Regions from separate parts of the Sphingobium sp. VMM genome, predicted to be linked through region 1. Evidence: predicted binding sites of a transcription regulator. Region 1 holds the regulator's gene; each other region holds the start of a gene.
The links. The regulator LexA, encoded in region 1, represses DNA repair genes until DNA is damaged. The targets are predictions, from matches to a motif close to GTTCCNCNCTTGTTCT.

Region 2: ACUCV3_RS01040 (DUF6771 family protein) is a predicted target of LexA. The motif match lies at 5,029-5,044, and genes of this name have one in related genera.
Region 3: ACUCV3_RS25295 (ATP-dependent helicase) is a predicted target of LexA. The motif match lies at 6,294-6,309, and genes of this name have one in related genera.

Annotation. Positions count from the first base shown of each region.
Region 1 covers NZ_JBXGSI010000007.1:23,209-33,000, forward strand. Annotated here, with positions in the region: gene ACUCV3_RS10485 (chloride channel protein) at 79-1,833, opposite strand; gene trpD (anthranilate phosphoribosyltransferase) at 1,966-2,958, shown strand; gene trpC (indole-3-glycerol phosphate synthase TrpC) at 2,955-3,746, shown strand; gene moaC (cyclic pyranopterin monophosphate synthase MoaC) at 3,743-4,228, shown strand; gene ACUCV3_RS10505 (molybdopterin molybdotransferase MoeA) at 4,225-5,409, shown strand; gene lexA (transcriptional repressor LexA) at 5,514-6,191, shown strand; gene ACUCV3_RS10515 (ComEC/Rec2 family competence protein) at 6,182-8,314, opposite strand; gene gltX (glutamate--tRNA ligase) at 8,364-9,792, shown strand, end outside.
Region 2 covers NZ_JBXGSI010000001.1:199,034-208,825, forward strand. Annotated here, with positions in the region: gene ACUCV3_RS01020 (NAD(P)H-hydrate dehydratase) at 1-874, shown strand, start outside; gene ACUCV3_RS01025 (hypothetical protein) at 1,320-1,574, opposite strand; one part of gene ACUCV3_RS01030 (IS5 family transposase) at 2,187-2,614, opposite strand; one part of gene ACUCV3_RS01030 (IS5 family transposase) at 2,614-2,947, opposite strand; gene ACUCV3_RS01035 (hypothetical protein) at 3,025-3,402, shown strand; gene ACUCV3_RS01040 (DUF6771 family protein) at 4,756-4,929, opposite strand; gene ACUCV3_RS01045 (hypothetical protein) at 5,061-5,459, shown strand; gene ACUCV3_RS01050 (ImuA family protein) at 5,472-6,233, shown strand; gene ACUCV3_RS01055 (DUF6504 family protein) at 6,148-7,959, shown strand; gene ACUCV3_RS01060 (error-prone DNA polymerase) at 7,959-9,792, shown strand, end outside.
Region 3 covers NZ_JBXGSI010000030.1:8,204-17,995, reverse strand. Annotated here, with positions in the region: gene ACUCV3_RS25340 (tetratricopeptide repeat protein) at 1-330, opposite strand, end outside; gene ACUCV3_RS25335 (AmpG family muropeptide MFS transporter) at 370-1,704, opposite strand; gene ACUCV3_RS25330 (response regulator) at 1,804-2,286, opposite strand; gene ACUCV3_RS25325 (pseudouridine synthase) at 2,461-3,849, shown strand; gene rsmD (16S rRNA (guanine(966)-N(2))-methyltransferase RsmD) at 3,846-4,400, shown strand; gene ACUCV3_RS25315 (globin domain-containing protein) at 4,416-4,862, opposite strand; gene ACUCV3_RS25310 (Rrf2 family transcriptional regulator) at 4,970-5,464, shown strand; gene ACUCV3_RS25305 (hypothetical protein) at 5,421-5,762, opposite strand; gene ACUCV3_RS25300 (GFA family protein) at 5,871-6,266, opposite strand; gene ACUCV3_RS25295 (ATP-dependent helicase) at 6,380-8,656, shown strand; tRNA gene ACUCV3_RS25290 (tRNA-Ala) at 9,048-9,123, opposite strand; tRNA gene ACUCV3_RS25285 (tRNA-Ala) at 9,195-9,270, opposite strand; tRNA gene ACUCV3_RS25280 (tRNA-Ala) at 9,343-9,418, opposite strand; gene ACUCV3_RS25275 (TIGR02300 family protein) at 9,507-9,792, opposite strand, start outside.

The sequences.
Region 1 (9,792 bases):
TACTGTGGGAGGCCGGGTGGGGGTGCGGGCCGGTGCGGCACCGAAAATGCGCTCTTCCGCGCATTTTCCAAAATGCCTCTACCCTTCCCCGAACAACGCCCGCTGCGAGCTTTCAATCTCCTCGAAATAGCGCCGCCGCGCATGTTTCTCGGTGAGCACGCCCAGCACCAGCCCGCTTTCGTCCACCACCGCCAGCTCGTCCGCCGCCGCCTTGTCGAAAAGGGGCAGGATCGCGCGGATATCCGCGTCGGCCCGCAACGCGATATCGGCCAGGCTTGCCAGCGGCGCGATCGGCGCATCCTCCGCCAGTTCGGGGCGATACACCGCCGCCGTCGGCACGATGCCGCGATAGCCGCCCGCACCGTCGATCATGATCGCCTTGCTCGCCGACCCCAGCGGCACCAGCGCACGAAACTGGCCGACGCTCATCGTGTCGGGCACCGACACCCAGTCGCGCCGCATCATCCGCCCGGCGGTCAGGTTCATCACCCAGCCAATGTCGCGCGGGCTGCGGATGGTCGATCCGCGCAGATGCAGCCGCCAGGTGGAGAAGGAATAGCCGAACATTTCCCGCGTCACCGCGCTCGACAGCAGCGACGCGGTCAGCACCACGCCCATCAGCTGGAAATCATGGGTCGTCTCCAGCATCAGCAGCCCCAGCGTCATCGGCCCGCCGACGATCGCGACGCTCAGCGCCGCCATCCCCACCAGCGCCGCATCATTGGGGTCGAGCGACCAGCCGATCCCGATGAGGTCGACCAGCTGCGCGAAAATCTGCCCCGCCAGCGATCCCAGGAACAAAGACGCAAAGAACAGCCCGCCGCGAAAGCCGAAGCTCAGCGAGATCACCGACGCCGCGATCTTGAGGCACAGGATCATCAGTAGCACGGTCCAGTCGGGCAGCAGGATGAGGTTGAGGTGCAGCGCGCCATGCCCGGCCGACAAGGTCTGCGGCGTTGCCCAAGCGAGCGGCATCAGCAGCAGGCCGCCGATCACCGGCCGCCATCGCCCCGGCCAGGTCCAGCCCTGCACCCGCAGCTCGGCAAAGGTCACCATCCGCATGATGAGGATGCCCAGCCCCGCGCACAGCAGCCCCAGCAGCGCATAGAGAAGATAGTCCGCCGTCCCCAATATCCGGTCCGCCGTGGTCGCGATCAGCCAGGGCTCGACGCCCAGCGCGCGCGTCACGAAGGCGGCACTCAAAGCCGCAGCCACCACCGGCGCGATCGCGGCCGGCGTATAATGGCCGATCACGATCTCGAACGCATAGAAGGCGCCGGCCAGCGGCGCGCCGAAGGCCGCGCCCACGCCTGCCCCCGCCCCGGCACCGACCAGGGTGCGCAGATCATTGCGCCGCAGCTTCAGCCATTGGCCCAGCAGCGACGCGACGCCGCCGCCCATCTGCGCATAGGCCGCCTCCAGCCCGACCGAGGCCCCCGCCCCGTTCGACAAGACCGTCTGCCCGGCAATGACCAGATTGTCGGCCATCGGGATGCGCCCGCCATGCAGCGCATTGGCCTCCACCACGTCGATCAGCGGCCGTTGCCGCCGGCGCAGCAGCCGTGCCAGCAGTACCAGCGCCAGCCCACCCAGCGGCAGGCCCAGCAGCCGCCAGGGATGGCGGATCTCGCCCAACGCGCTCAGCCGGTTGATGCTGACGCCATAGAGAAGTTCCTGAATGCCGTGCGCCATCAGCTGCAACAGGTTGGTGATCAGCCCCGCCGCCACGCCCGCCAGTATGGCGAGCAGGATGAAGGCCGCCTCGCTCTCGCGCAGCCGGCGGCGCTGGCGGATGGCAAGGCTCCAGAACAGGGTCGACCAGGAACGGCGCATGGTTTCCCCGACAACGCCCCTTTGGTGCCCGCGTCAAGCCAATTGCCGGACCACGCAACAAAATTCCAATTGGCGGGCAAATAGCATGTCGCCCTCGACTTTCGCGCGCGGCCGGGACTAAAGGCTTGGCCCATGACCCTGTTGCCCGATCCCAGCGCCCCCCTGGCCGCCGACGAAGCCGCCCGCGCCTTCGACCTGCTGTTCGACGCCGACCTGTCGGACGAGGCGATCGCCGGCTTCCTCGTCACCATGGCGCGGCGCGGCGAGAGTGCGACGGAAATCGCCGCCGCCGCCCGTGCGATGCGCGCCCGGATGATCCCGGTCGACGCGCCCGACGGCACCATCGACGTCTGCGGCACCGGCGGCGACGGGCATCATACGCTCAACGTCTCCACCGCCGTCAGCCTGGTGGTGGCGGCTGCCGGCGTACCGGTCGCCAAGCATGGCAATCGCGCCGCCTCGTCGAAGGCGGGGGCCGCCGATACGCTCGAAGCGCTCGGCCTTGATCTCGATCGCGCCGCCGCCACGGCGGAAGCCACGCTCAAGGATCTAGGCATCTGCTTCCTGTTCGCGCAAAATTACCATCCTGCGCTCAAGCGCCTCGGCCCGATCCGCCGGTCGATCGGCGAACGCACCATCTTCAACCTGATGGGGCCGCTCGCCAATCCCGCCAATGTCCGCCGCCAGCTCGTTGGCATCGCCCGCCCCGCCTATGTCCCCATCTATGCCGATGCGCTCGGCCAGCTGGGCGCCACCCATGCGATGATCGTGTCGGGCGACGAGGGGCTTGACGAACTCTCGCTCGCCGGCGGCAACGACATTGCCGAGGTGACGGCCGACGGCGTGGTCGCGATGCGCCGCCTGACCGCCGCAGAACTCGGCCTCTCGACCCATCCCGTCACCGCCATTCGCGGCGGCGACCCGGCCCATAATGCTGCGGCGCTCCGCGCCCTGCTCCAGGGCGAGGCCGGCGCCTATCGCGACGCCGTGCTGCTCAATGCCGCCGCCGCTCTGGTGGTGGCTGACGCCGCCCATGATTTCCAGGAAGGCGTCGAACAGGCCGCCGAGGCGATCGACAACGGCCTTGCCAACGCGCTCCTCAATTGCTGGATTGCCTATCAATGACCAACAAGCTCATCGAAATCTGCGATTTCAAGCGCGAGGATGTCGCCCGCCGCAAGGCCGCGACGACGATCGCGTCGCTCCACGCCCGCGCCAGCGAGCAGACCCCGCCGCGCGGCTTCCGCAGGGCGCTGGACGATGCCGCCCGCTCGGGCTTCGGCCTGATTGCCGAGGTGAAGAAGGCCAGCCCGTCCAAGGGGCTGATCCGCGCCGATTTCGATCCGCCGGCCCATGCGGTGGCCTATGCCGCCGGTGGCGCGGCCTGCCTCTCGGTGCTGACCGACGAGCCCTATTTCCAGGGCCATGACGATTATCTGATGGCCGCCCGATCGGCCTGCGCGCTGCCGGTGCTGCGCAAGGATTTCATCGTCGATCCCTGGCAGATCCTGGAAAGCCGCGCGCTCGGCGCCGACGCGATCCTGATCATCGTCGCCGCGCTGGAAGATAGCCAGATGCAGGAGATAGAGGATGCGGCGCTCGGCCTGGGCATGGATGCCCTGATCGAGGTGCATGACGAGGCCGAACTGGAGCGCGCGCTCAAGCTCCGCTCGCGCCTGATCGGCGTCAACAACCGCGACCTGCGCGATTTCAGCGTCGATTTCGCCCGCACCTATGAACTGGTAGGCAAGGCGCCCGACGGCTGCACCTTCGTCGCCGAAAGCGGCCTTGGCTCCCATGCCGACCTCACCGCCATGGCCGATCATGGCGTGCGCTGCTTCCTGGTCGGCGAAACCCTGATGCGCCAGGCCGATGTCGAGGCCGCGACCCGCAACCTGCTGACCGGCGCATGACCGGCCTCACCCATCTTGATGAAGACGGCGCCGCCCGCATGGTCGATGTCTCGGCCAAGGCCGTGACCGCACGCGAGGCGGTGGCCACCGGGCGCATCACCATGGCGGCCGACGCCGCGCAGGCGATCGCCGCCGGCCTCGTCAAGAAGGGGGATGTGCTCGCCGTCGCCCGTGTCGCCGGTATCATGGCGGCCAAGCGCACCGCCGAACTGATCCCGCTCTGCCATCCGATCCCGCTGAGCGCCGTCACCATCGACTTTGCCCTCCACGATGACGGCGTCACCGTCACCGCGACCGCGCGCACCGCCGGCCAGACCGGGGTAGAGATGGAGGCGCTGACCGCCGCCACGGCCGCCTTGCTCACCGTTTACGACATGGCCAAGGCGCTCGATAAGGGCATGATAATCGGCGATGTTCGCCTGCTCGCGAAGCGCGGCGGCAAGTCGGGCGACTGGACCGCGCCGGAGAGCAGCGACCGATGAACCTGATGCCGGTCGCGGACGCGCAGGCGCGGCTACTTGCCCTCGCCGATCCGTTGCCGGCCGAACTTGTGTCCGTCGCCGCTTGTGCCGGCCGCTGGCTCGCCACCGACATCAGCGCACTCCGCGACCAGCCCTGGGCCGATCTTTCCGCGATGGACGGCTATGCCGTGCGCGCATCCGAAGGCGCCGGGCCGTGGCAGCTGGTCGCCACCAGCAGCGCGGGCGACGCCGATATCCCGGCCCTGCAACCGGGCCAGGCCTGCCGCATCTTCACCGGCGCACCCTTGCCGGCCGGCGCCGACGCGATCCTGATCCAGGAAAATGCCACGCGCGATGGCGACAAACTGACCGCGCATGACGGCATATTGATGCCCGGCAGGCATGTCCGCCCGCTCGGCTCGGATTTCCACGCCGACACGCTGCTGGTCCGCGCCGGCAGCCGCCTCACGCCGGGCCAGATCGCGCTCGCCGTGCTGGGCGGCCATGGCAGCCTGCCCGTCGGCACCCGCCCGCGTGTCGCCCTGCTCTCGACCGGCAATGAACTTGTTGCCCCCGGCGCGCCGACGCCGCCTGGGTATCTCCCCTCGTCCAACGCGCCGATGCTCGCCGCCCTGCTCGCCGCCCTGCCCTGCGAGGTGATCGACCTTGGCATCGTGCCCGACGATCTCTCCGCCATGACGCAGGCGCTGGAACAGGCGGCCCAGGCCGACATCATCGTCTCGACCGGCGGCGCCTCGGTCGGCGACCATGACTATGTCCGCCCCGCCTTTGCGGCGGCCGGCGGCACGCTCGATTTCTACAAGATCGCGATGCGGCCGGGCAAACCGCTGATGGCCGGACGCCTCAGCAACGCAATCTTTCTCGGCCTGCCGGGCAATCCGGTCTCCGCTTTCGTCACCGGCACCCTCTTCCTCTGCCCGCTGGTCCGCCATCTCGCCGGATCGCGCGCGCCGCTGCCGCCGGTCGTGCAGGCCCGCCTTGCCGCCCCACTCGGCGCGACGGCGGAACGCGACGATTATCTGCGCGCCTATCGCGGCGCCGACGGCATCGTCTCGGTCACGTCGCAGGACAGCGCCGCCACCGCCGCCATGGCGCTGGCCGACTGTCTGATCCGCCGCCCGGCCGGTTCAGCCCCCGCCATTGCCGGCGACATGGTCGACATCATCCCCCTGACCGCCTGACTATCTGACCGCCTGACCGGCAAAAGCGGCGCATGGCTTAACGCGCTTGACTTGCCCCTTTCCGTTTCCTATGCGTTCTTCATTCGTTCCATGGAGGACCGCCGATGTTGACGCCCAAGCAGCAGGAATTGCTGAGCTTCATTCAGACCCGGCTGGAAGAAGGCGGCGTGTCCCCTTCGTTCGAGGAGATGAAGGACGCGCTCGATCTGCGCTCCAAGTCCGGCATCCACCGGTTGATCAACGCGCTGGAAGAACGCGGCTTCATCCGTCGCCTGCCCAACCGCGCCCGCGCGCTCGAAGTGTTGAAGCTGCCCGATGCGATGCACCGCGCGCCCGCGCCGGCCATTCCGACGCCCAAGGTGTCGGCGCCCGCTGTGCTGCTACCGACCGCCGCCAATGACGTGATCGAAATCCCGCTGCACGGCCGCATTGCCGCCGGCGTGCCGATCGAGGCGATGGAAAGCCACACCATGCTCTCCGTCCCCGCCGCCTTGCTCGGCTCGGGCGATCATTATGCGCTCGAAGTGTCGGGGGACTCGATGATGGAGGCCGGCATTCTCGACGGCGACTTCGCGCTGATCCAGCGCACCGATGTCGCGCGCGAAGGCCAGATCGTCGTCGCCCTGATCGACGATGCCGAAGCCACGCTCAAATATTTCCGCCGCGAAGGCGCGCGCGTCCGGCTCGATCCCGCCAATGCCGCCTATGAGCCGCAGATCTACGATCCGCGCCAGGTCCGCATCCAGGGCAAGCTCGCCGGCCTGCTGCGCCGCTACAACTGACCGGCCGTTCGGGGCCGGCGGCGCACGATCCAGGGATGCGCGTCGCCGGGCCGATGGACGGTGTGAACTTTGCCGCTTTCAAGGCCAATCGACAGGCCGCCGGTGCGGGACAGCAGCCAGCGGTCGATCTTCATCCAGCGCGGCCGGCACCACCAGGGCAGCCCCCGATCGCTGATGACGATATCGGCCGCCGCGCAATCCCGCTCCAATGTCGGCCGATCGACCAGCATCGCATTGCGCGTCACCAGCAAGCGCCAGTTGCGCCCGCCCCGCGGCAACGTCACGGCACACAGATCAGTCGAACAGCGCGCCTGCTTCATCGTCGCGATCGCCTCCAGCGTCCCGTCATAGCCCGCGCTCTCGCTCAGCACGTCGCGGACATAATCGCCCGCCCCCTCGCGCAGCAGCGCCATCGTTCCTGCCTGCGTCCGCACCGCGACATGCCGCCCGTCGCCGGTTACCACGATATCGGGCGGCGCCAGCAGCGCGATGCCGATCAGGCCAACCGCCACCGGCCCCACCCCCAGCCAGCGCCAGCGACTGCGCCAGAGCAGACACCACAGACCACCGACGACAATGATCCCGAAAATCCAGCCCGGCACCGCCGGTGCCAGCATCACCGCCATCGGGCTCGCCGCCACGCCATGCGCCACCGCCAGCAACAGCGCGATCGCCTTGGCCGTGAGCCACCAGAAGGGCGCGCCCAGCCCGACGAGGTCGAAGAGCAGCGCCAGCGCCTCCAGCGGCATGATGACGAAGGTGGTGAGCGGGATCGCGACCAGATTGGCCACCGCGCCCAGCAAACCTGCCTTGTGAAAATGGAAAAGGGCGATCGGTGCCAGCACCAGTTCGATGCCAAGCCCCGTCAACAGCATCGCCGCCACCGTCCGTCCGGCCTTGCGCAGCCAAGGCTCGTCCCGCGCCATCGCGAACATCTTGAACCGCCGATGCTCGCCCAGCGCCACCAGCGCGACCACGGCAGCAAAGCTCATCTGGAAGCTCGGCCCGATCAGCGCCTCCGGCCAGAAGACCAGCACCACCAGCGCCCCGGTCGCCACCAGCCGCAAGGTGATCGCCTCGCGCCCCAGCGCCAGCCCGCCCAGCACCAGCAGCGCCGCGATGCAGGATCGCACCGTCGGCACCTCCGCGCCCGTCAGCAGCGTATAGCCGATCCCCGCCAGCGCGCCCCCGGCCGCCGCGATCAGCATCAGCGGCCAGTCCAGCGCCGCGCGCGGGATCAGCGCCAGCAGGCGCAACAGCAGGAATATCACCGCCCCAATCAGCGCCGTCACATGCAGCCCGCTGATCGACAGAAGATGGGCAAGGCCACTGCGCCGCATCGCCTCGGCATCCGCTTCGGCAATCGCGCCCTGATCGCCGGTCGCCAGCGCCACCGCAATCCCCGCCGGTGCGCCCGCCACCTGCCCGCCGATATGATCGAACAGTCGCGCCCGCAGCGTCGGCCCCTCGCGCGCCTGCTCCACCATTTCGACCGGCGTCAGCGCCCGCCCGGTCGCCCCGATCCCCTGGAAATAAGCACGCCGCGCGAAATCGAACGCCCCCGGCACGCTCGGCGGCGCGGGCGGCATCAGGCGCACGCGAAAGCGCAGCACCGCCCCCTTACCCAGTCCTTCGGGCACATCCGCCTCCGCGATATTCACTCGGATCGCCGCGGGCAGCGCTGGCGCCTCGATCGGCCGCAGCCCCACGCGCACCATCTGTTGCGCCGGCAGCTTGGCCACCGCCGTCACCGTCCCCGTCACCTGTACGAATATGGGACGGGCCAGCGGCGGCTGACCCAGCCATGTCGCCTTGCCCCAGACCAGCAGGCAACCAACACAAGCCAGCAAGCCGCCCGCCACCAGCATATGCCGCAATCGCGCGCCCACCGGCAGCAACAGCGCCAGACAGGCCAGCCCCAGCGCCGCGCAGCAACTGGCCAGCCAGTGTGCCGGTCCCGGCAGTACGAACCAGCCGGCAATGCCCGCGCCCAGCGCCACCGGCACCCACAAGGCGAGCTGTTCGCGCTCCACCTCCAGCCATTGTTCGATCCGCGCAAATCCATTGTGCGCAATACGCACCGTCCTGCGCCCAACGGACGTTTGTCGTGGCTCAAAAGCCATGCTAGGGGGCGTCGCATCCATGGATCAGGCAGGAAGAATGTCAGCGAATATGACGGCAAGTGCAACGGGATTGAACAAGCAGGTGGTGACCCGTTTCGCCCCGTCGCCAACGGGCTTCCTGCATATTGGCGGCGCCCGCACCGCGCTGTTCAACTGGCTGTTCGCGCGCCATCATGGCGGCAAGTTCCTGCTCCGCATCGAGGATACGGATCGCGCCCGCTCCACCGAGGAAGCCGTGGCAGCCATTTTCGACGGCCTGGAATGGCTGAACCTGGGCGGCGATGAGCCCGCCGTGTTCCAGTTCGAGCGCACCCCGCGCCATGCCGAGGTCGCCAATCAGCTGCTCGCCAATGGTCATGCCTATCGCTGCTATGCGACGCAGGAAGAGCTGGCCGAGCTGCGTGAACAGCAGCGCGCCGCCAAGCAGCCGATGCGCTATGACGGCCGCTGGCGCGACCGTTCGCCGGAGGAAGCGCCCGAAGGCGCGCCCTTCGTCATCCGCATCAAGGCCCCTCGGACCGGCGAAACCGTGATCGAGGATGCGGTGCAGGGCCGCGTCGTGGTGCAGAATGCCGAGCTGGACGACATGATCCTGCTCCGGTCGGATGGCACCCCCACTTATATGCTGGCCGTCGTGGTCGACGACCATGACATGGGCGTCACCCATGTCATTCGCGGCGACGACCATCTCAACAACGCTTTCCGCCAACTCGCCATCATCAAGGCGATGGGCTGGGAAGAGCCGGTCTATGGCCATATCCCGCTGATCCACGGGTCGGACGGCGCAAAGCTGTCGAAGCGCCACGGTGCGCTCGGCGTCGACGCCTATCGCGACGAGATGGGGATGCTGCCCGAAGCGGTGCTCAACTATCTGCTGCGCCTGGGCTGGGGCCATGGCGACGAGGAGATCATCTCGATCGAGCGCGCCATCGAACTGTTCGATATCGACGGCGTCGGCCGTTCGCCCTCGCGCTTCGACATCAAGAAGCTGGAAAATCTGAACGGCCATTATCTGCGCGAGGCCGACGAGGCGCGCCTGGCCGCTCTGGTCGCCCCGCGCGTTGAGTCGCGTCTTGATACGCAACTGAATGACGCCCAGCGCGATATTTTGACCCAGGCGATGGTTTCGCTCAAGCCGCGGGCCAAGACACTTAACGAAATTGCAGAAGGCGCGGAGTTTCTGTTCAAATCTTGCCCGCTCGATTTTGACGAGAAGGCGTCTGCTCTGCTAGATGAACCCGCGCGTGAGCTGCTGAAAAAGACAGCCGACGCTCTCCAGCCCGTCCAGTCCTGGACGGTTGAAGCGATCGATGAAGTGATACGCCGCGTGGCAGAGGATGCGGGGCTTGGCCTGGGCAAGGTGGCACAGCCGCTTCGTGCGGCGCTCACCGGGCGCACGGTCTCGCCGGGTATTTTTGATGTCCTCTTCCTTCTGGGGAAAGAGGAAAGCTTGAAGCGACTGACCGCTGCGGGGCACG
Region 2 (9,792 bases), on a different contig from region 1:
GCTGCCGGCGATCGCGCAAGGCGCCGACAAGAATAGTCGCGGCCGCGTCCTGGTGGTTGGAGGGGCCGAGTTCGTGCCCGGTGCGCTTCGCCTTACCGGCGAAGCCGCGCTACGCGCAGGTGCGGGAAAGCTGCAGATGGCGACCGTGCTATCTTCGGCAATGTCGCTGGGCGTGCTCGTCCCGGAGGCAGCCATGATCGCGCTGCCCGCCGACGAAGACGGAGAAATCGCCCCCGCAGCAGCGGAAATATTGAAGGATCGAATCACGGCGTGCGACACGATCATCCTGGGACCAGGCATGAGCACGGGGAAGGCGGCGCGGGCATTTGTCGCCAGTCTTTTCGATAGCCTCGATTTCCCTGGCAGTCTCATTCTCGACGCTGCAGCCTTGGTTTCATTGCGTCATTTCGGCCCATCACGGTGGCGAGTAAGCAAGGATGCGATTTTCACGCCTCACCATGGAGAGATGGCGGCGCTGAGCGGCCTGCCGATCGAAGAGATCAAGGCGAGGCCAGCAGCGATAGCGGTTGAAATGGCAGCGCGATGGAGCGCCGTCATACTCCTCAAGGGAGATATTAGTTATCTGGCCCAACCTGACGGCCGATGTCTCATTTATGAGGGGGGCTGCGTCGGGCTTGGTACGGGAGGCTCCGGCGATGTGCTGGCTGGACTCATAGGGGGTCTTGCTTCTCGAGGTGCGACTGCATTTCAGGCTGCCGCCTGGGGTGCTTGGATCCATGGGAAAGCCGGCAACATCCTTGCAGAGACAATCGGTGAGGTCGGCTTTCTGGCACGCGAGCTTTTACCGCTCATTCCTGCTCTCATTGAGAAGACCATGCGAACTCAGGGTTCTGGTGAGGATGTCCTACCCTAGCTGCCGTCCATTTTTGCCTGCGTGAGCAATCGATCCGCAGATGCATGAAACATGGATTTCCGTGATTCTCCCGACCGTGGGCGTCGCGTCCCCTATTGCCCCGGATCGAGTACTGGTGCTGCTGGCAAGCGACTTCCTGACTTTGCGAGGGCCCCGATCCGCTGCTGATTGAAATCTGTGGCAGACACAAACGTCTGCACCGCTACAAAAAGCTCCCGTCCATCTTGATAGAGGGGAATGGAGTGAGTTGATCGACACCTGCCGCGATAGCGGACCTTCTGCACCTAGGGATCAGCATTTGATCTCTGAGTGTCTCAGAAGGGTCGCGACTTGCCCTTTCGCGGACCGACCGCACCTAGGACCGAAAAATTGGGCGCTAAATCACGACAAAGGGTCGCAAGCGGCGCGCGCCACGCCGCTAGCAACATTCTATCAGGCTTTTGGACTAATTCCCGGCCTTTCGTGCGAAAGCCAATAGCATCTCCGCGACCGCCGTTCGTGCATCGCGCTCGATCGCAAAACTTGCCGGGTCTAGGCTCTGATCGACCTCGCAGTTCAGGTGGGCCTGAGCGGCCCCTTCCAGGTCAAGCGACAAGCCCTGCAATCTTGCCATGTTGATGACGAACTCCAGCGTTGTCTGCGCCAGCTTGGTCGTGACGAGAGCCTGAAATCTTAGCGCATGAAGTTCTTCTTCCGTCATATCATTCCCTAGTAGTGATAGTAGGAAAAATATCCGTCATCGCCGTTTGTCGGTTCAGGACAGCCGCTTGCCAACTTCCGGCCCAGTGAATAACTATCCTTTCAACTCACGGCCGCGAGATCTGTTCGCCTTTCAGATAAATTTCGTGGAGACACTCTTGTTGGCTGTTTCGTCGGTGCGAGATTGCCGGCGGCCGGTAAGAAGCCCATTTTCGGCATTTGAATATGAAATCCAAGGCTCAACGGCCTGGGCCAGACGTTTCTGAGCTTATGCTGGCCGCTTCAATCTCTTCAAACCTGTAGCGAGCGGCCGCCTCCCGCTTCCAAGCGCATCGCCAAGCGTAGGCAAGTTCATAGATCAGGGTCGCAGACATCATGGCAATTGCAAACTGTAAGACTGCATTATCGATTATGATCGCGTTCAAGAGCAGGCCAATAGCCGTTGCGATGAGTGTCATGCGGAGCAATGGAGAACGCTTTGCGTTCAGCTGTGACGAGGCGGCGCTTCGATCCTCGACTTTGCTGAAGGAGCGCCTGGCTGCCGATTACGGGGGAGCGCAAGAGTTCGACGATGGAACACGGGGGGTGGCGAGGCGCTACCTAGGCTCAGGACTCATTGATTGAGCCAGAAGATGACGGCGGCGGCGATACAGATGGCGGACATGAAGGTGTGGGCGCAACGGTCGTATCGGGTGTGGATGCGCCGCCAGTCCTTGAGCTTGCAGAACATGTTTTCGATCTTGTGGCGCTGACGATAGAGCGCAGCGTCGTGCGGGATTGGCACCTTCCGGTTCTTCTTTGAGGGAATACAGGCGGTGATGTTGCGCTCCGCAAGCGCCTTGCGGAACCAGTCGGCGTCATAGCCTCGATCGCCGAGCAAGGCTTTGGCGGGAGGCAAGGCGTCGAGCATCAGGGCAGCGCCCTTGTAGTCGCTCATCTGGCCCTCGCTCAGCAGCATGACCAGCGGCCGGCCCTTGCCGTCGCAGACGGTGTGGAGCTTCGAGTTCAGGCCGCCCTTGGTGCGTCCGATACGTCTGGGAACATCCCCTTTTTGAGCAGGCTTGCCGCCGTCCGGTGTGCTTTCAGGTGGGTTGCATCTATCATCAACTGGTCGGGCTTGCCGCCCTTCGCCGCGAGGGCCGCGAAGATCTTGTTGAACACGCCGAGCCGGCTCCACCGGATGAAGCGGTTGTAGATCGTCTTCGGCGGGCCATAATCGGCAGGCGCATCGCGCCACCGCAGGCCGTTCCTGATCACGAAGATGATCCCGCTGATGATCCGACGGTCGTCCACCCGTGGCACCCCGTGCGATAGCGGAAAATATGGCTCGATCCGGCGCATCTGCGCTTCCGACAACCAGAGCAGGTCACTCATCACGACGTCTCCTCACGCCGTCATTGAATCAACCCTTCGCTATCACCGCAAGCGATTTAATAGGTCCTGAGCCTAGATTGGTGAAGCTTCGCGCCGCAAAAGCTTCTCTCTATATATATCTTGATGGCGCCCTACGCGCGCGTCATTCTCCACGGATGGACAGCGATACACTCCAGGTCGATTGGGCTGCCGGTGAAGTGGCCGATGGCGAGATGCGGATCCCGGCGACGTTCGAGGGCCTCTCAGGGATGCTCATTTTGTCTGAAGGCGAAATGCTAGCGGCAACCAAAGCTGCGGATGATGAAGTGCTGATAGCTTTCGGCGGGATGATCGGATGGATCGCCGATGCGGCCCAGAAGGCCTTCGCGCGGGGCGCCCTGGTCCAAGTCGATGGAAGTTTTCTGATGCTGATCGCCGCTGAAGACTTCAGTCTCACGCGACCAACGATCAACTAAAATGGCCCCGCCATTTCGGACGGGGCCAGTGAACGATCGATCGTGAAGACAAACCGTCGGGTCGCGCGAATCGGATAGCACATTTTGCAGCGCAGCGAATAACCCCAACGGGGTATGTCTCAGATCAGGATTGTGTCGCTGATCGCTTCCATCCCCATGCGGAAAATCGTTCGCGTTCCGGAGTATTTCTGGACGATGGAAATCGGGGAAGAAGCGCGCGCCATCTTCCCAACTGATCGTCTGCTCGACGGCGCAGGTACATGCTCTTCAACATGCGTCTAGCGACATGGTGAAGGACCGCACAAGGCGAAGGATCATGTTGGGATAGAGGGGGAGGGGACGCTCCACGCCAATGTCAGCGCTATCGTCTGCTGGGGGGGGCGATTAGCAGCGGGATGCCAACGTAATCGACGACATAGGACAAATGATCCAACGGTTCGGGCGGACTGTCGAAGCGGTCCATGATTTCATGTCGGAGGGCAGGCGAAGGTGGTTCGTCGTTATCGCATATGAGGTATTTCGCGGACGACTTGACCCCAAATACGCCCGCTGATTTTGACCGCGCACGGGACGCGCTTGGTAATAGTGGGGTGCGGCGCGCTATCTCCCGGATCGGCACATGATCGCCAAAATGTCGGCGCCGGATAACGCTCACTAGCCATGTCCATCACTCCATATATCTTCGCTTGTCAAAGCCAGGGACGAGTTGAGCATGGGTCAATTCTCAATGGAAATTTACGCCCTACCCGGGTCAATTCTCAGTGGAAACGAACACAGCTGCGGATTTCGTCAGCATCGAGGATGTGGGAAGGGCCGCGCCACCTGGCGCACCTCGCGCGGGGATCGTTGCCCGAATGGGACAGGACACTGAAGGTGGCTTGGTCGAAGCGTAGTGGAGATGGAGCCGTGTCCGTCAGGACCGCGCCAATTCGATGCTTCAGGAGAAGTTCTGTGCGGAAATTGGAGGTCCATCCTCGGCTTTTGAACCCGATTGGATGGCTTGCGCCAGGCTATGTTGAGGAAAGTCCCGTATTGAAGTTCATGATAAAATCCGTCTAGCCGCCAACCATCCCAACCGGCACTCGGCACGTGTCGCTCGAACGCGCCCTGCACGGGTCAGCCGATCTTCCCATGTCAGCACCACGGATTGGTAGATACTGGTCGTCGGCGTGCTACATCCGAAGCTCTGTTCTGTCTCGCAGGCGAAATAAAACGCCGCCGGAGCAAACTAAAACACGGGGCCAAGGTTCAGGGAGTTGCCAGCCAAAGGGGGGAAGGGTGGCACACTCAACCGAGAGGCCGAGCGTGGATATTCAAGCTGACGGTGGTGACTGATCAGGTTCCTCTCAGAAATCAGGTCGTCGGTTTTTCGCCGGCCCCTTCGTTCAGTGCGTTGGCGATCATAGCCGCAAGCGTCTCTTCAGCGCTGCGGCGGGCATTCGCATCCTTGCCGCCAAGATCATTGCGCAGCCATTGGGGCGCGCGCTCGACCGTCCGTTCGATGATCGCTTTCATATGGTCGTCCATGGTCATCGCCTATGAGCGTCAATGCGTATTGGCGCAATAGCGGGCGGTCACACGGCATCTCTCCAATTATCTGTGGATAACTCGCAGCGCCTCTTGCACGTTGCGTTCTTGATATGTTCTAGGCGTCGATCATGGAATCAGATGAGCCAGATCGCCCTTTAGCCGATGACCTTCACGTGCCCGAGGGCCGTGAGCGGCTGGGGCGCGCGCATCAGCTTCGCGTCGATATTTCCATCGCACTTTCGATGGCACCACTTTGGCTGCGCCGGGCTCTGTCCGATCGCAATTTTGCCCGTTCCCGCGGCGCGCGCCTCGATATCGTCGAGCGAATTGCCGCAGCCATCGAGCGGAGATTTACCGTTCAGTGGCGCGGCTCAGATGATGAAGGCCAAAATGCCCGTCCAGTTGAGGACGGCGGGCCGCTTTTTGGCGGACCAGATTTTTGTGACGCGCATCAGGCACATGCGCCACTGAAATCTCGATCAATTGACTCCGTGACAGTATCAGAGGAACATATAGAGAACACGTGAGTCTCATCCATCATGCCGACTGTCCCGCGCCCGGAAAGGCTGCAAGCCCTTATTGCCGAAATCCAGGCTATAGCGCCGGTTTCGCGGGCCGATGTGCCGTGCCTGCCCTTCGGTATTGCCGCCGTCGATGACCGCCTGGCAGCAGGCGGGCTGGTGCGCGCCGCGCTGCACGAGATTGCCGGCGACACCGGCGCGCTGGGCGATGACGCCGCCGCCACCCTCTTCACTGCGGGCATCGCGGCCAGAGCGTCGGAAGGCGATATTCTCTGGATCATGTCCCAGCCCGACCTGTTCGCGCCCGGCCTTGCCTGCGCCGGTGTACCGGCGACCCGGCTGATCCAGGTCGAAGCCGGCAAGGACGACCACGCTCTTGCCGTAATGGAAGAGGCGCTGCGCCATGGCGCACTGGCAGCCGTGGTATGCGAGGTTACCCGCATCGGCATGACCGCCACGCGTCGCCTGCAACTGGCGGCTGAGGAGGGAAACACCACGGCCCTGCTGCTGCGGCGCTGGCGACGGTCCGCGCAAGATCCGCTGGGCCAACCTTCCTCTGCGCTGACGCGCTGGCGCATCGGCTGTGCGCCGTCCGATCCCTTGCCGGTATCTGGCGTCGGTCGCTCGCGCTGGCAGGTGTCACTGGTGCGCCAGCGCGGCGGGGATCCTGATAACTGGCTACTGGAGGGCTGCGATGCGACGGGTCGCCTCGCTGTTCCTGCCGAGCCTCGCCGTCGATCGGCTGCGCCGAAACGAGGCGAGGACCGGCAGGCCGCCTGAACGGATATCTGCGCTCCAACTGCCCGTCCTTCCGCTCGAAGAGGAAGACGGCTCGTCCTGCTCCTGCCCACGTGGCGGCGGGTGGCGTCCTGGCGCGCGCTGGGCGCAGACTGCCGGGGCGGGCGCCGCGATGGGCACGCGCGAGGAACAAATCGATAGCCTGCCTGCGCATCAACGTCCCTCGCCGCGTGAACTCGGTCGCCGCTCGGAGGCGGCCGACAATCCGTTCAAATCGGGCAAGCAAGCGGCAGCGCCAAATCTGAAGCCCCTTGGACATGCGCAGCCAGACGCATCGCCGCTGGTCACCAGCATCCTTCACAAGCAGCGCATGGTGATCGCCGCACTCGACGCGCAAGCTGCAAGCCTTGGTCTCTTTTCCGGCATGCCGCTCACCCAGGCTAAAGCCATGGTGCCCGGCCTCGATACGCGCGACGCTGACCCGGTGGGAGATGTGCGGGAGCTGGAACGGCTCGCGCTGTTCGCCGTGCGGCGCTGGACGCCGACCGCACAGGTCAACGCGCCTGACGGGCTGCTCATGGACCTGACCGGCGTTGCCCATCTCTTCGGAGGCGAGCAGGCGATGGCGCGGCGGATCATCGGCTTTTGCCGTCGGATCGGGTTGGACGCGCGCATCGCTATAGCGGGCACGGCGGGCGCTGCCCATGCGCTCGCCCGCTATGGCAAAGAGCGCATTGCGATCTGCGACGTGCATGGGGAACTGGAAGCGATCAGCAGCTTGCCGGTAGCGGCACTGCGGCTCGATGACCGCCAGCGCAGCGCCGCCCAGCGCCTCGGGATCGAGCGCATCGCCGATCTCATCGCCATGCCGCGCGCGCCGCTCGGCCGCCGTTTTGGGGCCAGTCTGCTTCACCGGCTCGACCAGGCAATCGGGCGGGTTGGCGAGCCGCTCGTCGGCATTGTCCCATTCGAACTGCCGCAGGTGCTGCGGATCTTTGCCGAACCCATTGGCTCGGCTGAGACGATCGCGCGGGTCATGGCCGACCTTGCCGATGATCTGGCGCGGACATTGCGCGAACTGGGGCTTGGCGTGCGGCTTCTGCGTCTTGTTTGCGAGCGGGTGGACAAGGAAGAACAGATCGTCACGGTCGGGACCGCGCGCGGCACGCGCGACATCGGCCATATGCTGCGGCTGCTCGCGATGAAGATCGAGACCATCGATCCAGGCTTCGGCATCGAACGCATGCGGCTGCTCGCGTTGCGCAGCGAATCCCTGGCGCCCACGGCGATCGACGCCGATCTGGGGACGGGCGAAGCGGCGGATATCGCACTCCTCGTCGATCAGATCGTTGCTCGGCTGGGGCAGGGGGCCATTTACCGTCCGACCATGCGCGAGAGTGATGTACCCGAGCGCGGCGTTGGGCGCATCGCGCCACTGGCTGACGCTATGCCCTGGCCGACCTTATGGCCACGGCCCGCCCGCATTCTGCGGCGGCCAGAGCGGATCGACCATGTCATGGCCGAGCTTCCCGACCAGCCGCCACGCCGCTTCGTCTGGCGCGGGGTCGCCCATGTCGTGGTGCGGGCAGATGGACCGGAGCGTATTCGTGGAGAATGGTGGCGTCGGCGCGGCGAGAGCTATGCCGTGCGCGATTATTTCCGGGTGGAGAATGAGCGGGGCGAGCGTTTCTGGGTGTTCCGGCGCGGCGATGGCGAAAATCTGCGGTCGGGCGATCTCTCCTGGCACATCCATGGTGTGTTCGGATGATGAGCGAGGATTATGTCGAACTTCAGGTCACCACGCATTTCTCCTTCCTGCGTGGCGTGTCCTCCCCTGACGAACTGTTCGCTCAGGCCGCCTGGCTCAAGATACCGGCACTGGGCGTCGTCGATCGCAATTCGGTAGCCGGGATCGTGCGCGCCTGGCAAGCGGCCAAGGAAACCGGCGTCCGTCTGATCCCCGGCTGTCGGCTGGATCTTGCCTGTGGCACCAGCCTGCTGGTCTATCCAACCGACAAGGCCGCCTGGTCGCGGCTGACCCGCCTGCTGTCCGTTGGCAAGGCGCGAGCAGGGAAGGGGGCCTGCGAGCTGCATTGGGAGGATGTCGAACAATGGCACGAGGGGTTGATCGCCATCCTTGTTCCCGATCTGCCCGACGACGCCAATGCACGAGCGCTCTGCCGTTTAAACCTTACATTTGGCGATCGCGCCTATCTTGGGCTGTCGCTGCGCCGAAGGCCGGACGATGCGATCCGGATTCATGGTCTCAATGCGCAGGCGCGATCGCATCATGTGCGATCGGTGGTGCTGGGTGACATCCTCTATCACAGCAATGATCGCGAGCTGTTGCAGGATGTTGTGACCGCGATCCGTCACCATTGCACCGTCGATGCGCTGGGGTTCAAGCGCGAGCGCTATGCCGATCGGCAGCTCAAGTCCGGCGCGGAAATGGCCCGGCGCTTTGCCGCCTATCCCGATGCGCTGGCAGCAACGGCCGACATCGCGCATGCCTGCACCTTCGACCTCGATCAGCTTCGCTATCAATATCCGCAGGAAGCAAGTCCGGGCGAAACGCCGCAGCAATTGCTGGAGCGGCTGACGGGGGCGGCATCGGCCCGCATGTTTCCCGATGGCGTGCCCAAAGCCTATGCCGATCAGCTTGCCCATGAGCTCGGGCTGATCGAAAAGTTGAGCTATGCCCCCTATTTTCTGACCGTGAACAGCATCGTCGCTGAAGCGCGAAGGCGGGGCATTCTCTGCCAGGGGCGGGGATCGGCGGCGAACAGCTGCGTCTGCTTCGTGCTGGGCATCACCTCGATCGATCCCATCAAGCATGAATTGCTTTTCGAACGGTTCGTGTCGGGCGAGCGCAAGGAACCGCCCGACATCGACGTCGATTTCGAACATGAGCGGCGGGAGGAGATCATCCAGTGGATCTATGAGACCTATGGCCGCACCCGCGCCGCTCTGACGGCGGTGGTAACGCGCTATCGCGCCCGCGGCGCGGTGCGCGAGGTCGGCAAGGCGCTGGGTTTGCCCGAGGACATGACCGGGGCGCTCGCGGGGCTCGTGTGGGGATGGTCGCTCGAAGGCGTGCGCGACGATCAGGCAAGCGAACTCAATCTCGACACCAGCGATCCGCGTCTTGCCCTGACGCTGGAGCTGTCGCGTGAACTGATCGGCACACCGCGCCACCTCTCGCAGCATCCTGGCGGCTTTGTCCTGACCTCGGACCGGCTGGATGAGCTAGTGCCGATCGAACCTGCAGCCATGGAGGACCGGCAGGTCATCGAGTGGGATAAAGATGACATCGATGCGCTGAAGTTCATGAAGGTCGATATTTTGGGTCTGGGCATGCTGGGCTGTATGCGCCGGGCCTTTGCGCTGCTGGCGGAGCATCGCGGCGTCGCCATGACCATGGCGTCGCCAACACTCCAGCGAGATGATCCGGCCGTTTATGCCATGATCCAGCGCGCGGACACGCTCGGAGTCTTCCAGATCGAGAGCCGTGCGCAGATGTCAATGCTGCCGCGGATCAAGCCGGAGAAATTCTACGATCTTGTGATCGAGGTGGCGATCGTTCGGCCCGGGCCGATCCAGG
Region 3 (9,792 bases), on a different contig from region 1:
ATAGGCCGCCTCCGCCTCGGCAAAGCGGCCCAGGTCCAGCAGCGCATCGCCCAGCGCAATCCGGTTGGCGGCGGTCTCCGCAAGGTCCAGATCAGCCCGCGCCTTGCGCAGACCGCGTTCGGGATCAACCTTGCCGACCACCTGGCTGCGCGCGGTGCGCAGATGGCGATTGCCCCAATAGGCCGGCAGCACCTCCAGCATCAGATAGGCAAAGCAGCCCGCCAGCGAGAAAAGGAAGATGAACAGCATCCAGATCTGGTTGCGGCCGTTGCGCACGACATCGACCGCACAGATGATCTGGATACAGATGGACGCGACGAGGAAGATCATGCGATGCAAAAGTCCTGATTGTTCGACCTATTCGTCACCTCAGTCGTCCGTCGTGCTGGGCTGACGAACGCTGTCCACGACAAAGCCCTTATGCCAGATCAGCCAGAGCAACAGCATGCCGGGCAATGCCGCGACGACCGTCGTCAGCCAGAATCCGACCCATCCTACATTCTCAGCGATGATCCCTGCCGGCGCAGCCAGCCAAGTGCGACCTACAGCAGCGAACGATGACAATAATGCGAATTGGGTTGCGGTGTAGGCAAGGCTGGAAAGGCCGGACAAATAGGTGACGAACACCGTCAAACCGATACCACTCGTCACCTGCTCCGTCGCCACCGCTATGGTCAGCCACAAATTCGAATGGCCATGCATCGCAACGATGACGAACGTCAAATTGCTGAGCATCATCATCAGCCCCGATATAAACAGGGCGCGCCCCATGCCGAGCCATGCGATGAAAGGCGCAGCCAAGGCCGTGCCGACGATCAGGCCCCAGAAGCCGACGACCTTGTTGATGGCGATAAACTCAGCATCGGTGAACCCAAGATCGACGATCATCGGGTTGAGCATGCCCTGCCCCATCGCATCGCCTATTTTGTAGAGCAGCACGAACAGCAGGATCAGAACCGATCCCTTGCGCCCCAGAAACTCGATGAAGGGATTGAGCACCGTTTCCTTTAGCCATGCGCCGAACCGCTTCCCGGCCATTTCCCCATGGCGATCAACATAAGTGCCCGGCCCAGCCCAGAGGGCCCCCAGCGCACCGGGCAGCACCAGCAAGGCGGTCAGGCCATATGCAAGCGGCCAGCCAAGGCCGAGTCCTGTCTGCGGTGAATAGAGGAAGATCGTCCCGACCCCGGAGAAGAAGGCGCCAAGCCGATAGCCGAACTGGTTCGTCGCCGTGCCATAAGGCATCTCTTCATCGCTCAATATCTCGATGCGATAGGCATCGATCACGATATCCTGCGTCGCGCCTAGGAAGGAGACGAGGATCGCGCAAAAGGCGAAATAGCCAAGATGATTGGCAGGATCGCTGCTCCCCAGCATCCAGATTGCGCCGAACAGCAGCAACTGAATGAAAAACAGCCAAGCGCGCCGCTGACCGAAAAGCCGCGTGAGGATCGGAAGCGGGAGCTTATCGACCAACGGCGCCCAGAGCCATTTGAGCGTATAGGGTGTCGTCAGGCCGATAGCGAAACCGATCGTAGACTTCTGGATACCCACTTTGGATAGCCAATAGCCCATCGTGCCAAGCAGCAGCATAAGCGGAAACCCGCTCGATATGCCGATCAACAAGGCCACGAACGGCATTTTCCCGAAATAGGGACGCATGACATCCCGCCAGTTCCGTTTACCCTCGGCGATATCTGTCACACATATTCCCCGCGCCCGTTCATTACGGGCGCCACCATATGAGCAAATGCAGCAGAGGCAAGCGGCACGGCCGCCTGCCTGCCCCGGATCAGCCCGGCGTCAGGCGATCTCGGCGAACAGCTTCATGCCGCGCGGCTTGCGTGGTGGCGCGCGACCGGCCAGCACCGCATCGACCACCGCGATCGCCGCCAACAGGTCGCGCGGGGCGAAGGGCTTGGCGAGACAGCCGACCGCCAGCGATCGCGCATCGGCGGGACAGGCACCGGTGACGAACAGCACCGGCAATTGGCGCGCATGGGCATGACGCGCGACCTCTATGCCGCAGCGCCCACCGCGCAGATTGATGTCGGTAACGACCAGATCGACCGTTCCCATATCGATCACGCGGGCAGCATGGGTGTGGCTATCGACGGTGGCGGCGATGCGATAGCCCGCCTGGGAAAGGATATGCTCATGATCGAAGGCGACGAGCGGTTCATCCTCCACCACCAGCACGCTGCGGATGGCGTTCCGCGGCGCACCTGCTCCGTCTCTCGCCCCGTCCCTGGCGGTGTCGTCCCCTCTGATTCGCCCGAAAAACATTTGCTGTCCTGCCCCGTTTCCGCCATGCAACCGACCAACGCCGCGCCCCGGCGCCGGGTTGCGCCCGGCCGGGGCTTTGCCGTTCACATGAACGGCGCTATGGCACCGTTCATCATATTGCACATGCCGCCCTGATATGGGGATGGCCACCCGTCACGAAAAGGAATGCATCAAGTGGAACCGCCAAAAAAATCTGGTCCGCCGCGCCGGTCAGGTCCGGGCGGTCCCAAGCGTCCCTCCGGTCCCGGATCGCGTGGCGGCGCCGATCGCGGCACTGGCCGTGGCCCGGCCCGGTCGGACGCCCGATCGGACGGTCGCAACGAAGGTCGTTCGGACCGCCCCGCGCGCGGCCCGCGCCCTGACCGCAATGGTCCCGGCGAGGCCCGTGGCAATCGCTTCGGCGACGGTCGTGGTGAACGTAGCGAAGGTCGCGGCGCTCGCTCCGATCGCAGCGCTTCGGGCGAAGGCCGTGGCGGTCGCTTTGCCGGAAACCGCGAAGAAGGCCGTGGCGACCGCCCGGCCCGTGGCCGCCCCGACCGCGCCGCCCAGCCGGATCGCGCCGAACGCCCCGCCCGCAGCGGTCGCCCGACCGAAGGCAAGCGCCCCGAGCGCGCGGCCGCTGGAGATCGTCCCGCGCGCGCGCCCTTTGGCGAGCGCGCCGCCCGCCCCGCTTTTGGTGACCGCCCGGCTCGCCCGCGCCCCGAAGGCCGCACTGAAGGTCGTATGGGCGGCACATCCTATCCGCCGCGCCGTCCCGGCAGCAAGAAGCCGGCTGCGCCCCATGTCGCCAACCCGCACCCGGCCCGTGCCGCCGCGGAAACCAGCGGCAAGGGCGAACCCCAGCGCATCGCCAAGCTGCTCGCCCGCGCCGGCATCGCCTCGCGCCGCGAGATCGAGCGCATGATCGAGGAAGGCCGTATCGCCAGGGACGGCGTCACGATCGACACCCCCGCGACGCTGCTGACCTCGCTCCATGGCGTGACCGTCGACGGCGATCCGGTCGCCGCGCCCGCCCCCGCACGCCTGTTCCTGTTCCACAAGCCGACCGGCTTCCTCACCACCGAGCGCGATCCCGCCGGTCGCCCGACCATCTACGACATCCTGCCCGACGACCTGCCGCGGCTGATGCCGATCGGCCGGCTCGACATGAATACCGAGGGGCTGTTGCTGCTCACCACCGACGGCGAGTTCAAGCGCGAGATGGAATTGCCCTCGACCGGCGTGCCGCGCACCTATCGCGCCCGCGCCTTTGGCGAGGTCAGCCAGCAGCAGCTGGAGGATCTGTTCGACGGCATCGAGATTGACGGCATCCAATATGGTCCGATCGAGGCCAATCTGGAACGACGCACCGGCCGCAACCAGTGGATCGAAATGACCCTGACCGAGGGCAAGAACCGCGAAGTGCGCCGCGTGCTCGAACATTTCGAGCTCAAGGTCAATCGCCTGATCCGCACCAGCTACGGCCCGTTCGAACTGGGTGAACTCGCCGGCGGCGCGGTCGAGGAAGTGCGCCAGCATGACCTGGTCGCCTTCCGCAGCAGCCTGAAGAAAGCACAGAAATGAGGATCATCTCGGGCCAATGGCGCGGCCGTCCGCTGGTCGCGCCCAAGGGCGACGCCACCCGTCCCACCGGCGACCGCACCCGCGAGACGCTCTTCTCGATGCTGGCGAGCCGGCTGGGATCGTTCGAGGGCCTCGCCGTGGGCGACTTCTTCGCCGGCTCGGGCGCGCTCGGCTTTGAAGCCCTGTCGCGCGGTGCCGGCTCCTGCCTGTTCGTCGAGCAGGACAAGGCGGCGATCGACGCGATCCGCGCCAATGGCGACAAGCTCGGCCTGCGCCCGGACATCCGCCAGACCAGCGTGCTGTCGCTCGGCCCGACGAAGACGCCGCTCGACCTCATCTTCATGGACCCGCCCTATGACACCGGCGCGGGCCAGGTCGCACTCGACAAGCTGGCGCGCCTGGGCTGGACCAGCCCGGCGACCTGGATCAGCATCGAAACCGACCGGCGCGAAGACGTCGCGGTCAAGGGCTTCATCGTCGACGCCGTGCGCGACGTCGGCAAGGCGCGCCTCACCCTGCTCCGCGCAGAAGATAGCGCGCCTGCCGCGTAACGATCAGGCGAGATATCAGGCGGCCTCTGCGTAGGCCGCCTGTTCCTTGCCGATCAGGATATCGGCCAGAAAGCCATAGGCTTCCGCCCAGGCGGCCAGCACCTCATCCGTCGCCACCTCTTCGCCCAGCACTTCGCGGATCGCGGGCAGCAACGCGGCCGCTACCTTGGGGTAATGGTCCGGCTGCACGCCGGTATCGACATGGCGCTGCACCATGCGCGCGATCGCGCCGTCCAGCGCCTGCAACTTGTCGACATTCTCGGCAAAGCCCAGGATCGCCGCCGCCAGCCGGCGCGGCTGCTCGCCGCTGGCCTGCGCCGCCTGGTCAAACATGTCCTTGATCGACGCATCCTCAAACAGCCGCGCATACATGCGGGTGGTGATCTCGACGCCATGGCGGCGCAGCGCCGGGCCGGTCGCCTTCACGATGGCGATGGTTTCGGGGGACAGGGTTTCGCGCATGACAGGCTCCTTATCGGGGATTCGATAAGGTTCATTTAATATGCATCTTTTAAGATGTAAATTGAATATATGTTTATGACACTCTGCCCGCAGGATAGGAGGGCGCGATGCAATTGACCCGCCACACCGATTATGCGCTGCGCGTGCTGATCCATCTCGCCGCCGTGCCGGGTGGACGGGCGACGATCCCGGAAATTGCCGATGCCTATGGCCTGTCGCGCAATCATCTGATGAAGGTGGTGCATGGCCTGGGCCAGGGTGGCTTCATCCGCACCCAGCGCGGCCGCGGCGGCGGCTTTACCCTTGCAGCCGATCCTGCCGATATCCGCATCGGCGCGGTCGTACGCCATAGCGAGCCGGACATGGCGATGGCCGATTGCGCGTCCTGCGCGATCCGCCCGGCCTGCGGCCTTTCAGGCATATTGGCCCAAGCGGTCGGTGCTTTCCTGACGGTGCTGGACGGCTATAGCCTGGCCGACGCGGCGCGCGACCGGACCGGCCTCGCAGCGCTCATCGCCGCCCTGCCCGGCCCGGCATCGACCGACCCCAAACCGGATCTCAGCCCGGCCTGCGCATCCTCTTCTTCGCCTCGCCCGGATTGACGCAACCGTCCTGCACGCCCTTGCCGCAGACCGGATAGGCCTTCGCCTCGGTCGGCGGCGGCGTCATGTTGCCGCCTACCGTCACCGGGTTGGCCGCCGTGCCCACCGGCGCGGCGGGATCGCGCGGCACGTCCGCAGGCGCCGGCACCATGCCCGTCTCGGCCGGCACCGCGCCGGTCGGCTGCGCCGCATTGGGATCCTGGTTCTGGGCCGGCGGCGACATCGCCTGCGCCCCGGCCTGACCGGGCAGCGCTGCCATCGACAAAGCGGCAAAGCCGGCGATCATGATGATCTTCATCGGGTTGGTCCTTCTACTCCTTGCCCCGAGCAAGGGAGAAACCGGCCGCCCCACCTCCCTGTTCCGCGTCAGCGACGAACCGTGTCGCCGCTGACGCCGGCCGCACGCTCAGTCCGACGGGTATCGATCGAACCGGGGCAGATCATGCGCCGCCGCCATCCACGGCGCCGCCTCGGCATATTGGACATGCACCGCCGGCGGAAAGGCGCTCTGGTCGTCCAGCGTCGCGCTCTGAATGTCGATCATGCCGGGAAACACCGTCGGGTTGGTGTAGAACAGCCCGGTGCCGCAGGTGCCGCAGAAATGGCGGGTCGCATTATCCGACGATTGGTAGGTGACCGGATCACCCTCTATCGTCACCTTGTCATGCGGGAACAGCGCCCAGCCGACCATCGGCGCACCCGCGCTCATCCGGCAATCGCTGCAATGGCACAGCGCGCTGTAAACCGGCTCGCCCTCCGCCGCATAATGGATCGCCCCGCACTGGCACCGCCCCGTCACCATCATCTTGCTCCATTCGCATCTTGCGTGATTCCCTTTTTGTTCTCATAGATTGCGTCCCGCTGCAAGGCCATCCGCCCTTGCCCCCGCAACCGCCCATCCCTAGTTGATCGCCCATGACCGTGCCTGCCCCCTCTCCCAATGACCCGCCCTATCTGAAGGGCCTCAACGAACCGCAGCGCGAAGCTGTGCTGACTACGGAGGGGCCGGTGCTGGTGCTGGCCGGCGCGGGCACGGGCAAGACCGCAGCGCTCACCGCCCGCCTCGCCCATCTGGTCGCGACCCAGCGCGCCTGGCCCTCGGAAATCCTGGCCGTGACCTTCACCAACAAGGCGGCACGGGAAATGCGCGAGCGCGTCGGCCGGATGATCGGCCCGGCGGTCGAGGGCATGCCCTGGCTTGGCACCTTCCACGCGATCGCCGCCAAGATGCTGCGCCGCCATGCCGAACTGGTGGGCCTTCAGTCCAATTTCACCATCCTCGACACCGACGACCAGTTGCGCCTGATGAAGCAGCTGATCCAGGCCGAGGGGATTGACGAGAAGCGCTGGCCCGCCCGCCAGCTCGCCGGCCTCATCGACCAGTGGAAGAACAAGGGCCTCACGCCGGAGGAAGTCGGTGCCGGTGAGGCGGAGGGCTATGCCCATGGCAAGGGGCAGAAACTCTATGCCGCCTACCAGGCTCGTTTGCGCGAGGTGAATGCCTGCGATTTCGGTGACTTGCTGCTCCACTCTCTCACCATCTTGAAGCGCCACCGCGACGTGCTGGAACAATATCAGCAGCGCTTCAAATATATCATGGTGGACGAATATCAGGACACCAACTCCAGCCAATATCTCTGGCTGCGACTGCTCGCCCAGACTCGCAAGAATATCTGCTGCGTCGGCGACGATGACCAGTCCATCTATTCATGGCGTGGCGCAGAAGTCGCCAATATCCTACGGTTCGAAAAGGATTTTCCGGGCGCCGCGATCGTCCGTCTGGAACAGAATTACCGCTCCACCCCGCATATCCTGGGCGCCGCATCCGGGGTAATCGCGGAAAATGGCAATCGCCTCGGCAAGACATTGTGGACCGACATCGACGTCGGCGAAAAGGTGCGCGTGCTCGGCGTGTGGGATGGGCCGGAGGAAGCCCGCCGCGTCGGCGACGAGATCGAGGCGATCGCTCGCGCCGGCGGCTCGCTGGATGAGGTCGCGATCCTCGTCCGCGCCCAGCACCAGACCCGCGAATTCGAAGACCGTTTCATCCAGATCGGCCTGCCCTATCGCATCGTCGGCGGCTTCCGCTTCTATGAGCGCGCCGAAATCCGCGACGCGCTCGCCTATCTGCGCCTCGTCAACCAGCCGGCAGACGACCTGGCCTTCGAACGCATCGTCAACGTGCCGAAGCGCGGCCTGGGCGACAAGGCGGTCGAGAAGCTGCACCGGCTGGCGCGCGCGGAGGGCATTCCGCTCGCCCTCGCCGCCGCGCGCATCCTCGACACCGACGAACTGACACCCCAGGCGCGCCGTTCGCTCGGCGCCTTCATCGGCGATCTCGCCCGCTGGCGCGATCGCGCCGCACAACTGCCCCATGCCGAACTGGCGCGCCAGATCCTGGACGAAAGCGGCTATACCGCCACGCTCCAGGCCGAACGCTCGACCGAGAGCGCCGGGCGCCTCGAAAATCTGAGCGAACTTACCCGCGCGATGGAGGAATATGAGACGCTGGGCGCCTTCCTCGAACATGTCAGCCTGGTCATGGACAATGAGGCGCAACAGGATGAGCAGAAGCTCACCATCATGACCATCCACGCCGCCAAGGGTCTGGAATTCGACAATGTCTTCCTTGCCGGCTGGGAAGAAGGCATCTTCCCTTCGCAGCGCGCGCTCGACGAAGGCGGGCTCAACAGCCTGGAGGAGGAACGGCGCCTCGCCTATGTGGCGATCACCCGCGCGCGCAAGCGCTGCACCATCCTCCACGCCGCCAACCGCCGCATCTATGGCCAGTGGACCAGCTCCATCCCTTCCCGCTTCGTCGGCGAATTGCCGCCCGAACATGTGGATGAGGAAAGCAGCATGTCCGGCGGCGCCTCGCTCTGGCGCGCCAACTGGTCGGAACGGGACGATCCCTTCGCCAATGTCGCGCGCGGTTCATCGCGCGGCCCCGGCTGGCAGCGCGCCCAGAGCAGCGGCCAGTTCAGCCGCGAGCCCGTGCGAATCGTCGAAGCCCGCACCTCCGCCGTATCGCTCGGCAACAAGGGCCGCGACGATGTGTCCGTCGGCCAGCGTGTCTTCCACCAGAAATTCGGCTATGGCACGATTGCCGCGATCGAGGGCAACAAGCTGGAAATCGACTTCGAAACCGCCGGCCGCAAGCGGGTGATGGACAGCTTCGTCACGCTGGCCTGAACGGCGTTGCCCTGTCCTCATTCGCAAAGGCGGGAATGGCCCAAAAGGGTGGAAACAAGACATAGCCCCTCCCTTCCAGGGAGGGGTTGGGGTGGGTTGCGAGCGTAGCGAGCTTCTGCCCTATCGACCGTAGACCGCCGCTACGCGGCGCACCCACCCCCGGCCCCTCCCTGGAAGGGAGGGGAGTAGGAAACGTCTGCTTCTGGTCGCTTCCAGACCATCCTCCCCTGCAAGGGGAGTTCAAGGGAGACCCGTGTCTCCCTTGAACTGGCCGTAGGCCAGACGGAGGGGGGCCCCCTCTCGATACGACACCGCAGCCAGCCCGACCGAATCCGAAGGCCATCAACGCAATCCCATGGGGCGCGTGTGCATGATGCTATGTGAAGAAAAATGGTGGAGCCTAGCGGGATCGAACCGCTGACCTCCTGCATGCCATGCAGGCGCTCTCCCAGCTGAGCTAAGGCCCCATCCTGATACGGCGCAAGCCGCGTCCCGATGGATCAGACCATGTCCGGCACAAGCCGTCGGCCGAAAAAATTGGTGGAGCCTAGCGGGATCGAACCGCTGACCTCCTGCATGCCATGCAGGCGCTCTCCCAGCTGAGCTAAGGCCCCATCCTGATACGGCGCGAACCGCGTCCCGAATGGATCAAACCATGTCCGGCACAAGCCGTCGGCCGAAAAAATTGGTGGAGCCTAGCGGGATCGAACCGCTGACCTCCTGCATGCCATGCAGGCGCTCTCCCAGCTGAGCTAAGGCCCCGTACCATCTTGAGGCGCCGTTGGGTCCGGCGCCTCGGAGGTCGCTGCCTCTAGGATCAGGCGATCCCGTTGGCAAGCAGAATTTTCACTTAATTGTTGTCGTCGTCGTCATCGTTGCCGGCATCGACGCCCAGGTCGTCATCACCGCCCAGATCGACGTCATTATCCGGCGAATCGCCGTCATCATCGACGTCCAGATCGATGTCCAGATCATCGTCCGCCGTCTCCAGCTCGCCATCGGCCGTTTCCACGACCTTCTTGGGCGCGGCCTCTTCATAGGGCAGCGGCTGCTTCGACTTCAGCACCGGTTCGGGCTCCCAGGCGGCGCCGCAGTTGATGCAGGTCACCGGGTCGTCCTTGCCCAGGTCATAGAAG